DNA from 2 places in the Planococcus rifietoensis genome. Region 1 is predicted to be linked to the other one. Evidence: a T-box and tRNA genes for the amino acid it is inferred to sense, from the RefSeq annotation. Region 1 holds a T-box; the other holds one or more tRNA genes.
The links. A T-box is a leader RNA that pairs with one kind of tRNA and senses whether it is charged. The one in region 1 lies ahead of leuS (leucine--tRNA ligase), so its partner is inferred to be a tRNA-Leu.
Positions count from the first base shown of each region.

Region 1 (6,762 bases):
CAAGACGCGTTGCAAGGTCATAATGCCACACTCCCCGCATAATGCTTGCCTTGCCAACTGCCGCGAGTTTCGAGTTCTTTATCGATGCCGTTTAGCACTTCCCATTTATTCGTGCTCCACATCGGGCCGATCATCAAATCGATCGGGCCGTCGCCGGTGATGCGCTGGACGACCATATCGGGCGGGATGATTTCCAGCTGGTCGGCGACGAGTTGGATATAGGCATCTTTTTCCATAAAATCGACCATGCCTTTTTCATATTGTTTAACCATCGGCGTACCGTTGAGTAAATGCAGCAGGTGGATCTTGATTCCTTGGACGTCGAGTTTTGCGACTGTCTGTGCCGTTTCCATCATCATGTCTTTGTCTTCAAGCGGCAAGCCGTTGATGATGTGGCTGCATATATTGATGCCGTGTGCGCGCAGTTTGTTGACACCTTCTTTGTAAGTGTCAAAATCATGTGCACGGTTGATGAGCTGCGCAGTGCGCTCATGAACAGTCTGCAGGCCGAGTTCCACCCATAAATACGTGCGTTCATTGAGTTCAGCTAAGTATTCAACAACTTCATCCGGCAAGCAGTCGGGCCGTGTGCCGATGCTGATGCCGACCACATTTTCCTGTGCGAGTGCCGCTTCGAATTGTCTTTTAATGACGTCAATCGGTGCATGGGTATTCGTATAGGCTTGAAAATAGGCGATGTATTTGGCGTCTTTCCATTTGCGGTGCATTTTCGCTTTCACCTGCTCGAATTGCACAGGGATCGGGTCGACACGGTCTCCGGCAAAATCACCGGAACCGGCGACCGAGCAAAACGTGCAGCCGCCAAAAGCGACTGTGCCGTCGCGATTCGGGCAGTCAAATCCGGCGTCCAGCGAGATTTTCATGATTTTTTCGCCGAATTGCCCGCGCAAATGGCGGTTCCATGTATAATAAAGCTTCCCGTCACTCGGGAAGGGGAATTCATTGTCCATAATAAAACCACTCCTTAGCTGTCATTATAACACGCAGTTGCCGGCCGAAAAGCCGACAAAAATCGTGTGCCCATTGTCCTTGTTGCGTTTCCCATGGAGTTTTGGTTAAATTGTTAATGGAAGCGTTTTATTGAATTAAAATTCAGTTAATGTTGCAGAGGGGGAAATGCGCGATGAAACCGATTTACAATTCTGCCAAAGAGGCAGTCGAACCGATACAAGACGGAGCCACCATCATGGTTGGAGGATTCGGGCTGGTCGGCATTCCAGAACAGCTGATCCTAGCGCTTGTCGATAAAGGGGTAAAAGATCTAACAATAATTTCCAATAACTGTGGGGTCGACGAATGGGGCCTTGGCTTATTGCTGAAAAACAAGCAAATCAAGAAAATGATCGGCTCGTACGTCGGCGAAAATAAAGAATTCGAACGCCAAGTGTTGTCGGGCGAAATCGAAGTGGAGCTCACGCCTCAAGGCACGCTTGCTGAAAAAATGCGCGCAGGCGGAGCCGGAATTCCGGCGTTTTTCACACCGGCAGGCGTCGGCACAACCGTCGCTGAAGGCAAGGAAATACGCGAATTCGATGGCAAGGAACACGTGCTTGAAATGGCGTTGAAAGCGGATTTCTCACTCGTCCGTGCATATACTGCAGATAAAATGGGCAATCTCGTCTACAACAAGACTGCACAGAACTTCAACCCGCTAGCGGCAGCTGCCGGGAAAGTGACGATTGCGGAAGTCGAGCATATAGTGGAAATCGGCGATATCGACCCGAACCACGTGCAAACGCCGAGCATTTACGTACAAGGCTTGCTGCAAGCAGACCAAGAAAAACGAATCGAGCGTTTGACGACGCGTTAAGAAAGGGTGGGGACAGAAGTGGACAAACAGGCTATCAGAGAACGAATCGCAAAACGAGCGGAAAAAGAAATCAACGATGGAGATTACGTCAACCTTGGCATCGGCATGCCGACTTTGGTTGCGAACTTCATTTCCGATAATAAGCAAGTCGTCTTGCAGTCCGAAAACGGATTGCTCGGCATCGGGCCGTATCCGACAGAAGACCAAGTCGATCCCGATTTAATCAATGCCGGAAAAGAAACCGTCACGACGATCCCGGGCTCCGCATTTTTCACCAGCGCCGAGTCATTCGCGATGATCCGCGGCGGGCATATCGATGTCGCCATTCTTGGAGGCATGGAAGTCGCAGAAAACGGCGATCTAGCCAACTGGATGATCCCAGGGAAAATGATCAAAGGCATGGGCGGCGCGATGGATCTTGTCCATGGCGCGAAAAAAGTCATCGTCATCATGGACCATGTATCAAAAGACGGTTCAGCGAAAATCAAGAAAGCATGCGAATTGCCGCTGACGGGGAAAGCGGTCGTCAATTTGATCATCACAGAACGAGCGGTGATTGAAGTGACGGATACTGGCCTCGTGTTGAAAGAAGTATTCGAAGGCTTCTCGGTCGACGACGTCGTCGCTGCAACCGATGCCGAGTTGAATACCGATAGCGTCAAAGTACACTGAGCTATTGCATAAAAACAGGCGCTCAGCTAAAATGAAATCAATAGCAAATGGCCGTGAAGAGGAGCAGTAGGACATATATGCATAAAAGAGAGCCGGCGGATGGTGCGAGCCGGCATGCAGGATGTCTGAACTCGCCTTGGAGTCTGCGCAATGATTGCGCCGTTTTCCGCGTTAAGGAATCAAGTTGAGCGCCTGAGCGCTAATTTGGGTGGTACCGCGGGAAAAATCCCGTCCCTTAGTTTAAGGGGCGGGATTTTTTTATTTTGCTGAAAACTTGTTACGCTAGCGGACATCCGCTTGTATTTAGAGGAGGAAAATCGGAAATGTCTTTTAACCACAAAGAAATCGAAAAGAAATGGCAGCATCATTGGCAAGAAAACAAAACCTTTAAAACGGAGAACACGCCGGGCAAGGAAAAATTCTATGCGCTCGATATGTTCCCGTATCCATCAGGTGCCGGGCTTCACGTCGGGCATCCGGAAGGCTACACGGCGACCGATATCTTGAGCCGACAAAAACGCATGCAAGGCTATGATGTGCTTCATCCGATGGGCTGGGATGCATTCGGTTTGCCGGCAGAACAATACGCGCTCGATACCGGCAATGACCCTGCGGAATTCACGGCGAAAAACATCGAGACCTTCAAGCGCCAAATCCAGGAACTTGGCTTCTCGTATGATTGGGACCGTGAAATCAACACGACCGACCCAAACTATTATAAATGGACGCAATGGATTTTCATCCAGCTTTACAATAAAGGCTTGGCATATGTCGATGAAGTAGCGGTCAACTGGTGTCCGGCACTTGGCACCGTCTTGGCCAATGAAGAAGTGGTTGATGGGGTTTCTGAACGCGGGGGCCATCCGGTCGAACGCCGCCCGATGCGTCAATGGGTGTTGCGGATCACTGAATACGCAGACCGCTTGCTGGAAGACTTGAACGAACTCGATTGGCCGGAAAGCTTGAAGGACATGCAGCGCAACTGGATCGGCAAATCCGAAGGCGCGGAGCTCGAATTCAAGATTGATGGCACCGGGCTTTCATTCCGTGCATTCACGACGCGCCCGGATACAATTTTTGGCGCGACTTACGCGGTACTTGCCCCAGAGCATAAATTGGTTGGGGAAATTACGACATCTGATAAGAGCGAAGCGGTAGCTGAGTATATCGACAAAGTAAAAACGAAAAGCGATTTGGAGCGTACGGATCTCGCGAAAGATAAAACGGGCGTCTTCACTGGTGCTTATGCGATCAATCCGGCAAGCGGCGAGAAAATGCCAATCTGGATTGCCGATTACGTCCTTGCAACATACGGAACAGGCGCAATCATGGCCGTGCCGGCACATGACGAACGTGATTATGAGTTCGCGAAACAATTCGACTTGCCGATCGTCGAAGTCGTCTCAGGCGGCAACATCGACGAAGAAGCCTACGCTGGCGACGGCGAACTCGTCAACTCCGGTTTCCTTGACGGCTTGAACAAAACCGAAGCGATTGGAAAAGCGATCGACTGGCTCGAACAACAAGGTGTCGGCGAGAAGAAAATCACCTACCGTTTGCGCGACTGGTTGTTCAGCCGCCAGCGCTATTGGGGCGAACCGATCCCGATCATCCACTGGGAAGACGGCACGATGTCTCCTGTCGATGATAAGGACTTGCCACTCGAACTTCCTGTCACAACGGATATCAAGCCGAGCGGAACAGGCGAATCGCCGCTTGCCAATATCGAGGAATGGGTTAATGTCACGCATCCTGAAACCGGCATGAAAGGCCGCCGCGAAACGAACACGATGCCGCAATGGGCAGGCAGCTGCTGGTATTATTTGCGCTTTATCGATCCCGTTAACGACGAAGCCATCGCAGATCCGGAATTATTGAAACGCTGGCTGCCGGTTGATGTCTATATCGGCGGTGCAGAACACGCCGTCCTTCACTTATTGTATGCGCGTTTCTGGCATAAAGTATTGTACGACCTTGGCGTCGTGCCGACAAAAGAACCATTCCAGAAATTATTCAACCAAGGGATGATCCTCGGTGAAGGCAACGAGAAAATGTCGAAATCCAAAGGCAATGTCGTCAACCCGGACCAAATCATCGAAAGCCACGGCGCGGATACGCTGCGCATGTACGAAATGTTCATGGGGCCGCTCGAAGCGTCCATCGCCTGGTCGACAAACGGACTCGACGGATCTCGCCGTTTCCTTGACCGCGTGTGGCGTTTGCTGATTGAAGACGGAACGATTTCGAGCAAAGTCAGCGACCAAAATGACGGCAAACTGGAGAAAGTCTACAACCAGACCGTCAAGAAAGTGACTGAAGACTTCGACGGCCTTCGCTTCAATACAGCGATTTCGCAAATGATGGTATTCATCAATGAAGCATACAAAGCCGAGAGCTTGCCGAAAGAATATATCGAAGGCTTCGTGAAGATGCTGTCGCCGATCGCGCCGCATTTGGCCGAAGAGCTTTGGAATAAACTTGGGCATAGCGAGACGGTAACGTATGAAGCATGGCCAACGTTCGACGAGTCGAAACTGGTCGATGATGAAGTTGAAATCGTCGTCCAAGTGAACGGCAAAGTGAGAAGCAAGCTGACTGTCGCAAAAGACAGCACGAAAGAACAACTGGAAGAAGCGGCGCTCGCCGACGAGCACGTTCAAAAGGCGGCAGAAGGCAAGCAAGTACGCAAAGTCATCGCCATTCCAGGTAAATTAGTTAATATCGTTGTAGGATAAATAATGAAAGCCGCCAGGGAAATTTCTCTGGCGGCTTTTTGTGATACTAAATTAGAGAATTAAATAGTTTCTGTTATTCGACGGCACTCCAATGGCTGCTTGGGGCTCGCAGGATGCGAGTCATGCAGTTGATGCGACAGAAAGATAAATGAAGTGAATAGAATAGCTTCCGCAATTCGACTGCGTTTCAGGGGGCTGCTTGCCGTGGGGCGGGTGTTGAGCCAACGTGTCGCAAAGTGCGCGACACGTTTGTCTCGCCAGCCCGCGCGGTCCCACAGGCGTCAGCCCCCTTCCACTCCGTCTCTAGTTTTAGAGCGGAAGATCTTTTTTCGACTTTAATTAATGAGCCTTGTAGAAATGCATCATATTTTGCAATGTTTCATGCTGAAAAACATGTCGCTGGTTACCCCACACTAAATGCAACAACATGCTGTTCGACCGCTTCTTGGGAAGCGATTCCCCCACTAGCCAGCAACTGGCTACAGAAGCAGAGCCGATTAAACAGTCTTCAAACAACGAAATCGCTCAGCCGCCAAGCGCCCAGGGTGAGCCGACGCAATAAGACAGGTGTTATTTCTGGCTTATTGCCAAAGGCCAACCCAAAGCCGGGCGGCGACTATTAAGGGAAACTGTACTTTGATGTTCAGTAACATCTCCACAAAAAACACTCACTATCCTATTCCACGCTCAACTAGGGAAGCGATTTCCCCGCTAGCCGGCAACTGAATAAAGAAGCTAATCTGCTTAAACCGTCTTCACACAATGAAATCTCTTAGCCGCCGAGCGTAAAGGGGTGAGCCGACGCAATAAGACAGACGTTCTTTCTGGCTTATTGCCAAAGGCCAACCCAAAGCCGAGCGGCGACTATGAAGGGAAACTGTACTTCAATATTCAGTAACATTTCCACGAGAAAACTCCCGCTATCTTTGATTCTGTCTACTTTAAGAAGTGAGTTCTCATTTGCTCTTTCAATTTCATTCCAAAGAAAAAAGCCCATTGCTTAAGCAATAGGGCTTTCGGTTTGATAAGAAGCAGCGAACTCGGCTGCGTTTTTTCCTGCGACGTGTCCGGTGACAAGGGCGGACGTGATATTATAGCCGCCGGTGTAGCCGTGGATGTCGAGGATCTCGCCGCAGAAGAACAAGCCGGGCTTTTTCTTCGAATGCATCGTCTTCGGCTCGATTTCCTTGATCGACACGCCGCCGCCTGTGACGAACGCTTTTTCGATCGGCTGCGTGCCGGAGACGGTCATCGTGAATGCCGTCATTTCAGCAGCGAGCGCACGGACTTTATCGGATGGAAGTTCTGCACCGGTCAGCTGCGGGTCGATGCCTGCACGGTCTAATAGGAACAGTAGCCAGCGTTCTTGCGCCAGGCTTTTCCAAACGTTTTTCAACGCTTTTTTTGGTTCGTCTTTCATTAGCTTGTTCAGCAGCTGGAACGCAGATTCTGCATTGTCATCCGGCATGGAGTTGATGCGGACGGTGACCGCTTGGCCGCCGTTTTTCTTCATTTCCTTGACGA
Region 1 covers NZ_CP013659.2:982,876-989,637, forward strand. The annotation lists gene mnmM (tRNA 5-(aminomethyl)-2-thiouridylate-methyltransferase MnmM) at 1-21, opposite strand, end outside; gene mnmL (tRNA modification radical SAM protein MnmL/YtqA) at 18-971, opposite strand; gene AUC31_RS04790 (CoA transferase subunit A) at 1,145-1,831, shown strand; gene AUC31_RS04795 (3-oxoacid CoA-transferase subunit B) at 1,850-2,503, shown strand; T-box leader at 2,548-2,742, shown strand; gene leuS (leucine--tRNA ligase) at 2,827-5,238, shown strand; gene AUC31_RS04805 (BaiN/RdsA family NAD(P)/FAD-dependent oxidoreductase) at 6,239-6,762, opposite strand, start outside.

Region 2 (6,762 bases), 760 kb from region 1:
GCGATTGCAGGAGCACAGGATATTTTAGCCGAGCTTTTTGCGGATGATCCGGATATTCGTGAAAAAGCCCGTCGGATGACGCGTGATACCGGACTGCTAGAGACAGCAGCCAAAAAGGGCCACGAAGACGAAAAACAAGTCTTTCAAATGTATTATGAATACAGCGAAGCGATCAAAAAGATTGTCCCGCACCGTATACTCGCCATTAACCGCGGCGAAAAAGAGGGTGTATTGAGAGTAACGGTCACACCTCCAGTCGACCGAATCATTCGTTTAATGAAAGATAAATGGATGAAAATGGGGAGTCCTGCTGCAAAACAAGTGGAAGCGGCCATAGAAGACAGTTACAAACGCCTGATCCAGCCATCCGTCGAACGTGAAATCCGGACGGAACTAAGTGAAAAAGGTGAAACGCAGGCCATACACATCTTTTCGGAAAACCTGCGCAATCTGTTATTGCAGCCTCCAATGAAAGATAAATTCGTGCTCGGCATTGATCCGGCGTACCGCACCGGCTGCAAACTAGCAGTGATAGATGCGACGGGGAAACTATTGGAAGTGGCGGTCATTTATCCGCATCCCCCAAAATCCGATCAACAAGGCGCAAAGAAAACCTTGCAGCGCTTAACCGATGCCTACCCAATTGAAATCATGGCGATCGGAAACGGCACAGCATCACGCGAAACCGAACAATTCGTTGCGGATTTCCTCAGCCAAACTGCAACGAAAGCGTCTTACGTCATCGTCAATGAAGCAGGTGCCAGTGTGTACTCGGCGTCCGATGTGGCTCGTGCGGAGTTTCCAGACTTGCAAGTAGAAGAACGCAGTGCAGCTTCCATCGCCCGCCGACTTCAAGACCCGCTTTCTGAACTTGTGAAAATCGACCCGAAAGCTGTAGGTGTTGGACAATACCAGCATGATGTCTCGCGGAAAAAGCTGGCAGACCAATTGACCTTCGTTGTTGAGACGGCGGTCAACCAAGTTGGCGTGAACGTTAACTCTGCTTCAGCCTCTCTCCTTCAATACGTTGCTGGCCTCAGTAAGACCGTCGCCGAGAACATCATTAAAGTGCGCGATGAGAACGGCCGCTTTACTTCCCGTATCCAGTTAAAGAAAATCCCTCGCCTTGGTGCCAAGACCTATGAACAAGCAGTTGGCTTCCTGCGCATAACGGAAGGAAAGAATCCGCTAGACGCCACCGGCATTCACCCAGAAAGTTATGAAGCTGCCGAAAGGATCCTCAAGTTGATCGATGCAGACAAGAAAATGATTGGGCGTCCAGAAATTATCGCGAAGCTGGAAGACTTGGACCTCGAAGCATTAAGCCAGGAGTGGGAAGTAGGCAAAGTGACACTCAAAGATATTGTGGATGCGTTGAAGAAACCGTTCCGCGACCCGCGGGATGAGTTCCCTCAACCATTGCTCAAGAGTGACGTTTTAAAAATGGAAGACTTGTCACCTGGAATGGAAGTGCAAGGGACGGTGCGCAACGTCGTCGACTTCGGAGCCTTCGTTGACATTGGCGTGAAACAGGACGGGCTGGTCCACATCTCTAAATTGAAAAAGGGATTCGTTAAACACCCGCTTGATGTCGTGGCAGTCGGAGACATCGTCACTGTCTGGGTCGACCAGGTCGAAAAACAAAAAGGCCGAATCGCTTTGACGATGCTGCCGCCAAAAGAACAACAACCGGATCTTCAGGAGAGATAAGATGACAAACGAAGAATTGACCAAGATGATTGTAGAGATTTCTCGTGACATTTTCGGTAAGCCGTTCCGCCATCAAGGTGTATTCAACAAACGCCTCCGGACGACAGGTGGCCGTTACTTGCTGAGATCGCACAACATTGAAATCAATCCGGCTTCATATGAAAAGTTCGGCGGCAACGAACTTATAGGCATCATCAAGCATGAGTTGTGCCATTATCATCTCCATCTTGAAGGAAAAGGATACAAGCATCGGGACAAGGAGTTTCGAGAATTGTTACAAGAGACAGGGTCTCCGCGCTTTTGTTCTTTGCTTGTAGAGAAGCGGCGGAAGACAGCTGGCTTTCATCTGTATGAATGCATCTCTTGTAAAACGGAATTTCCAAGAAAGATCCGCATGGACACTGACAAGTACAGATGCGGACGCTGCAGCGGCAAGCTGCGGTTGAAAAGAGAAAAGAGTTTATAAAAGAAAGAGCCGCTGATGAAGCGGCTCTTCTTTTATGTCTAGCAGCTTTCAGTAAAATTACCCTAGAAGGAGATGGATAAAAATGATGCGATTCGCATTTATTATAGAAGAAGAGTAAAAGGGGCCGGTGGAAGTTCCAAGGGACCAGCCACCGTTCATTCTAATAAACCTTCATAGGTTCTCGGCCGTTCAGAGTCTTTCAGTAAAAGAGTAAAGTGGCTCAGCTAATAGCTCCGTGAGCTTAATTGTTTTGAAGTACATTACTAAACGAAACACTGAACTCAAATTAAATTATAAAATGATGAATAAAAGTATTGACGATTCCTGTAAGGCTCTTTATAATAGAAAAAGTCGACAAGTACTTAAACATTATTCCGAAGTAGCTCAGTGGTAGAGCACCGCACTGTTAATGCGATGGTCGTAGGTTCGAGTCCTACCTTCGGAGCCATTTATTTGGCCCCTTGGTCAAGCGGTTAAGACACCGCCCTTTCACGGCGGTAACACGGGTTCGAATCCCGTAGGGGTCACCATACATATATTGAATTACTTTTTCTAATATAATACTTGTGTGCGATACAATTGAAAATATTATTATTGTCGCGGGGTGGAGCAGTTCGGTAGCTCGTTGGGCTCATAACCCAAAGGTCGCAGGTTCAAATCCTGCCCCCGCAACCAAATGGTCCCGTGGTGTAGCGGTTAACATGCCTGCCTGTCACGCAGGAGATCGCCGGTTCGATCCCGGTCGGGACCGCCATTTTTTTCAATGGGGTATAGCCAAGCGGTAAGGCAACGGGTTTTGATCCCGTCATGCCCTGGTTCGAATCCAGGTACCCCAGCCAATTTAAGGGTTACTGAGACGAACTTCAATTTAAACGAGTTGCTCTTGACAATGAAGACTAGAAGTTATATAGTAGAATTTGTCTCAAAAAATATAATATTTGCGGTCGTGGCGGAATGGCAGACGCGCTAGGTTGAGGGCCTAGTGGGAGAAATCCCGTGGAAGTTCGACTCTTCTCGGCCGCACCATACATATTCAATTATTTGCGCCCGTAGCTCAATTGGATAGAGTACTTGACTACGAATCAAGCGGTTAGAGGTTCGAGTCCTCTCGGGCGCGCCATTTATCTTCTATATATATGCGGGTGTAGTTTAGTGGTAAAACCTCAGCCTTCCAAGCTGATGATGAGGGTTCGATTCCCTTCACCCGCTCCAAATTCTTTTGAACCTTGAAAACTGAACAGCAAAACGTCAACGAAAGACGTCACGAGCGCCTTGGCGTGCGAACGGCTTTTGCGATGGTCGCCTTTGGGCGATCGGAGCAATCAGCCATTCCGACCTTCGGTGTTCGTGACTTACTTACTGATCAGCTTCGGCAGATCAAGCGAATCGCGCGTCTTCTAGACGGCGATACGCCAGCAACTATTGAGCAATCAATACTACTCTATAATGGAGAGTTTGATCCTGGCTCAGGACGAACGCTGGCGGCGTGCCTAATACATGCAAGTCGAGCGGAGATAATGGAGCTTGCTCCATTATCTTAGCGGCGGACGGGTGAGTAACACGTGGGCAACCTGCCCTGCAGATCGGGATAACTCCGGGAAACCGGTGCTAATACCGAATAGTTTGCGGCCTCTCATGAGGCTGCACGGAAAGACGGTTTCGGCTGTCACTGCAGGATGGGCCCGCGGCGCATTAGCTAGTTGGTGAGGTAACGGCTCACCAAGGCCACGATGCGTAGCCGACCTGAGAGGGTGATCGGCCACACTGGGACTGAGACACGGCCCAGACTCCTACGGGAGGCAGCAGTAGGGAATCTTCCGCAATGGACGAAAGTCTGACGGAGCAACGCCGCGTGAGTGAAGAAGGTTTTCGGATCGTAAAACTCTGTTGTGAGGGAAGAACAAGTACCAAGTAACTACTGGTACCTTGACGGTACCTCACCAGAAAGCCACGGCTAACTACGTGCCAGCAGCCGCGGTAATACGTAGGTGGCAAGCGTTGTCCGGAATTATTGGGCGTAAAGCGCGCGCAGGCGGTCCTTTAAGTCTGATGTGAAAGCCCACGGCTCAACCGTGGAGGGTCATTGGAAACTGGGGGACTTGAGTGCAGAAGAGGAAAGTGGAATTCCACGTGTAGCGGTGAAATGCGTAGAGATGTGGAGGAACACCAGTGGCGAAGGCGACTTTCTGGTCTGTAACTGACGCTGAGGCGCGAAAGCGTGGGGAGCAAACAGGATTAGATACCCTGGTAGTCCACGCCGTAAACGATGAGTGCTAAGTGTTAGGGGGTTTCCGCCCCTTAGTGCTGCAGCTAACGCATTAAGCACTCCGCCTGGGGAGTACGGCCGCAAGGCTGAAACTCAAAGGAATTGACGGGGGCCCGCACAAGCGGTGGAGCATGTGGTTTAATTCGAAGCAACGCGAAGAACCTTACCAGGTCTTGACATCCCGCTGACCGCCTAGGAGACTAGGCTTTCCCTTCGGGGACAGCGGTGACAGGTGGTGCATGGTTGTCGTCAGCTCGTGTCGTGAGATGTTGGGTTAAGTCCCGCAACGAGCGCAACCCTTGATCTTAGTTGCCAGCATTCAGTTGGGCACTCTAAGGTGACTGCCGGTGACAAACCGGAGGAAGGTGGGGATGACGTCAAATCATCATGCCCCTTATGACCTGGGCTACACACGTGCTACAATGGACGGTACAAAGGGCTGCAAACCCGCGAGGGGGAGCCAATCCCAGAAAACCGTTCTCAGTTCGGATTGCAGGCTGCAACTCGCCTGCATGAAGCCGGAATCGCTAGTAATCGCGGATCAGCATGCCGCGGTGAATACGTTCCCGGGCCTTGTACACACCGCCCGTCACACCACGAGAGTTTGTAACACCCGAAGTCGGTGGGGTAACCCTTACGGGAGCCAGCCGCCGAAGGTGGGACAGATGATTGGGGTGAAGTCGTAACAAGGTAGCCGTATCGGAAGGTGCGGCTGGATCACCTCCTTTCTAAGGATTATATCGGAACCGATCTTCGGATCGGGTTGACGTTTTGCGTTCAGTTTTGAAGGTTCACTCCGCAAGGATTGACTTTCAAACTTGTTCTTTGAAAACTGGATAGATCGACATTGATTAAGAAACAAGCATCAAGTAGCGTGATCGCTTTGCGATCAACTTATTTTTTTGACCCTCAGTGGTTAAGTTAATAAGGGCGCACGGTGGATGCCTTGGCACTAGGAGCCGAAGAAGGACGGCACTAACACCGATATGCCTCGGGGAGCTGTAAGTGAGCTGTGATCCGGGGATTTCCGAATGGGGAAACCCACTGTTCGTAATGGAGCAGTATCCATGTGTGAATACATAGCACATGAGAAGGCAGACTCAGGGAACTGAAACATCTAAGTACCTGAAGGAAGAGAAAGCAAATGCGATTCCCCAAGTAGCGGCGAGCGAAACGGGATCAGCCCAAACCAGAAGGCTTGCCTTCTGGGGTTGTAGGACACTCTATACGGAGTTACAAAGGAACGGATTAAGCGAAGCGACCTGGAACGGTCCGCAAGATAGGGTAATAGCCCCGTAGCTGAAAGTTCGTTCCCTCCAGAGTGGATCCTGAGTACGGCGGAACACGAGAAATTCCGTCGGAATCCGGGAGGACCATCTCCCAAGGCTAAATACTCCCTAGTGACCGATAGTGAACCAGTACCGTGAGGGAAAGGTGAAAAGCACCCCGGAAGGGGAGTGAAATAGATCCTGAAACCGTGTGCCTACAAGTAGTTAGAGCCCGTTAATGGGTGATAGCGTGCCTTTTGTAGAATGAACCGGCGAGTTACGATTGCATGCAAGGTTAAGGTGAGAAGCCGGAGCCGCAGCGAAAGCGAGTCTGAATAGGGCGAGTGAGTATGCAGTTGTAGACCCGAAACCAGGTGATCTACCCATGTCCAGGGTGAAGGTAAGGTAACACTTACTGGAGGCCCGAACCCACGCACGTTGAAAAGTGCGGGGATGAGGTGTGGGTAGCGGAGAAATTCCAATCGAACCTGGAGATAGCTGGTTCTCTCCGAAATAGCTTTAGGGCTAGCCTCAAGATAAGAATCCTGGAGGTAGAGCACTGTTTGGACTAGGGGCCCATCCCGGGTTACCGAATTCAGACAAACTCCGAATGCCAGTGATTTATGCTTGGGAGTCAGACTGCGAGTGATAAGATCCGTAGTCAAGAGGGAAACAGCCCAGACCACCAGCTAAGGTCCCCAAATATCCGTTAAGTGGAAAAGGATGTGGCGTTGCTTAGACAACCAGGATGTTGGCTTAGAAGCAGCCATCATTTAAAGAGTGCGTAATAGCTCACTGGTCGAGTGACACTGCGCCGAAAATGTACCGGGGCTAAACGGATTACCGAAGCTGTGGATGGACATCGTAGATGTCCGTGGTAGGAGAGCGTTCTAAGGGCGTTGAAGTCAGACCGGAAGGACTGGTGGAGCGCTTAGAAGTGAGAATGCCGGTATGAGTAACGAAAGACGGGTGAGAATCCCGTCCACCGAATGCCTAAGGTTTCCTGAGGAAGGCTCGTCCGCTCAGGGTTAGTCGGGACCTAAGTCGAGGCC
Region 2 covers NZ_CP013659.2:227,612-234,373, forward strand. The annotation lists gene AUC31_RS01150 (Tex family protein) at 1-1,710, shown strand, start outside; gene AUC31_RS01155 (SprT family protein) at 1,712-2,176, shown strand; tRNA gene AUC31_RS01160 (tRNA-Asn) at 2,550-2,624, shown strand; tRNA gene AUC31_RS01165 (tRNA-Glu) at 2,632-2,706, shown strand; tRNA gene AUC31_RS01170 (tRNA-Met) at 2,775-2,851, shown strand; tRNA gene AUC31_RS01175 (tRNA-Asp) at 2,855-2,930, shown strand; tRNA gene AUC31_RS01180 (tRNA-Gln) at 2,941-3,015, shown strand; tRNA gene AUC31_RS01185 (tRNA-Leu) at 3,117-3,202, shown strand; tRNA gene AUC31_RS01190 (tRNA-Arg) at 3,220-3,296, shown strand; tRNA gene AUC31_RS01195 (tRNA-Gly) at 3,315-3,388, shown strand; rRNA gene AUC31_RS01200 (16S ribosomal RNA) at 3,620-5,170, shown strand; rRNA gene AUC31_RS01205 (23S ribosomal RNA) at 5,357-6,762, shown strand, end outside.
Region 2: it encodes a tRNA-Leu, which carries the amino acid that the T-box ahead of leuS (leucine--tRNA ligase) is inferred to sense. The anticodon was not compared.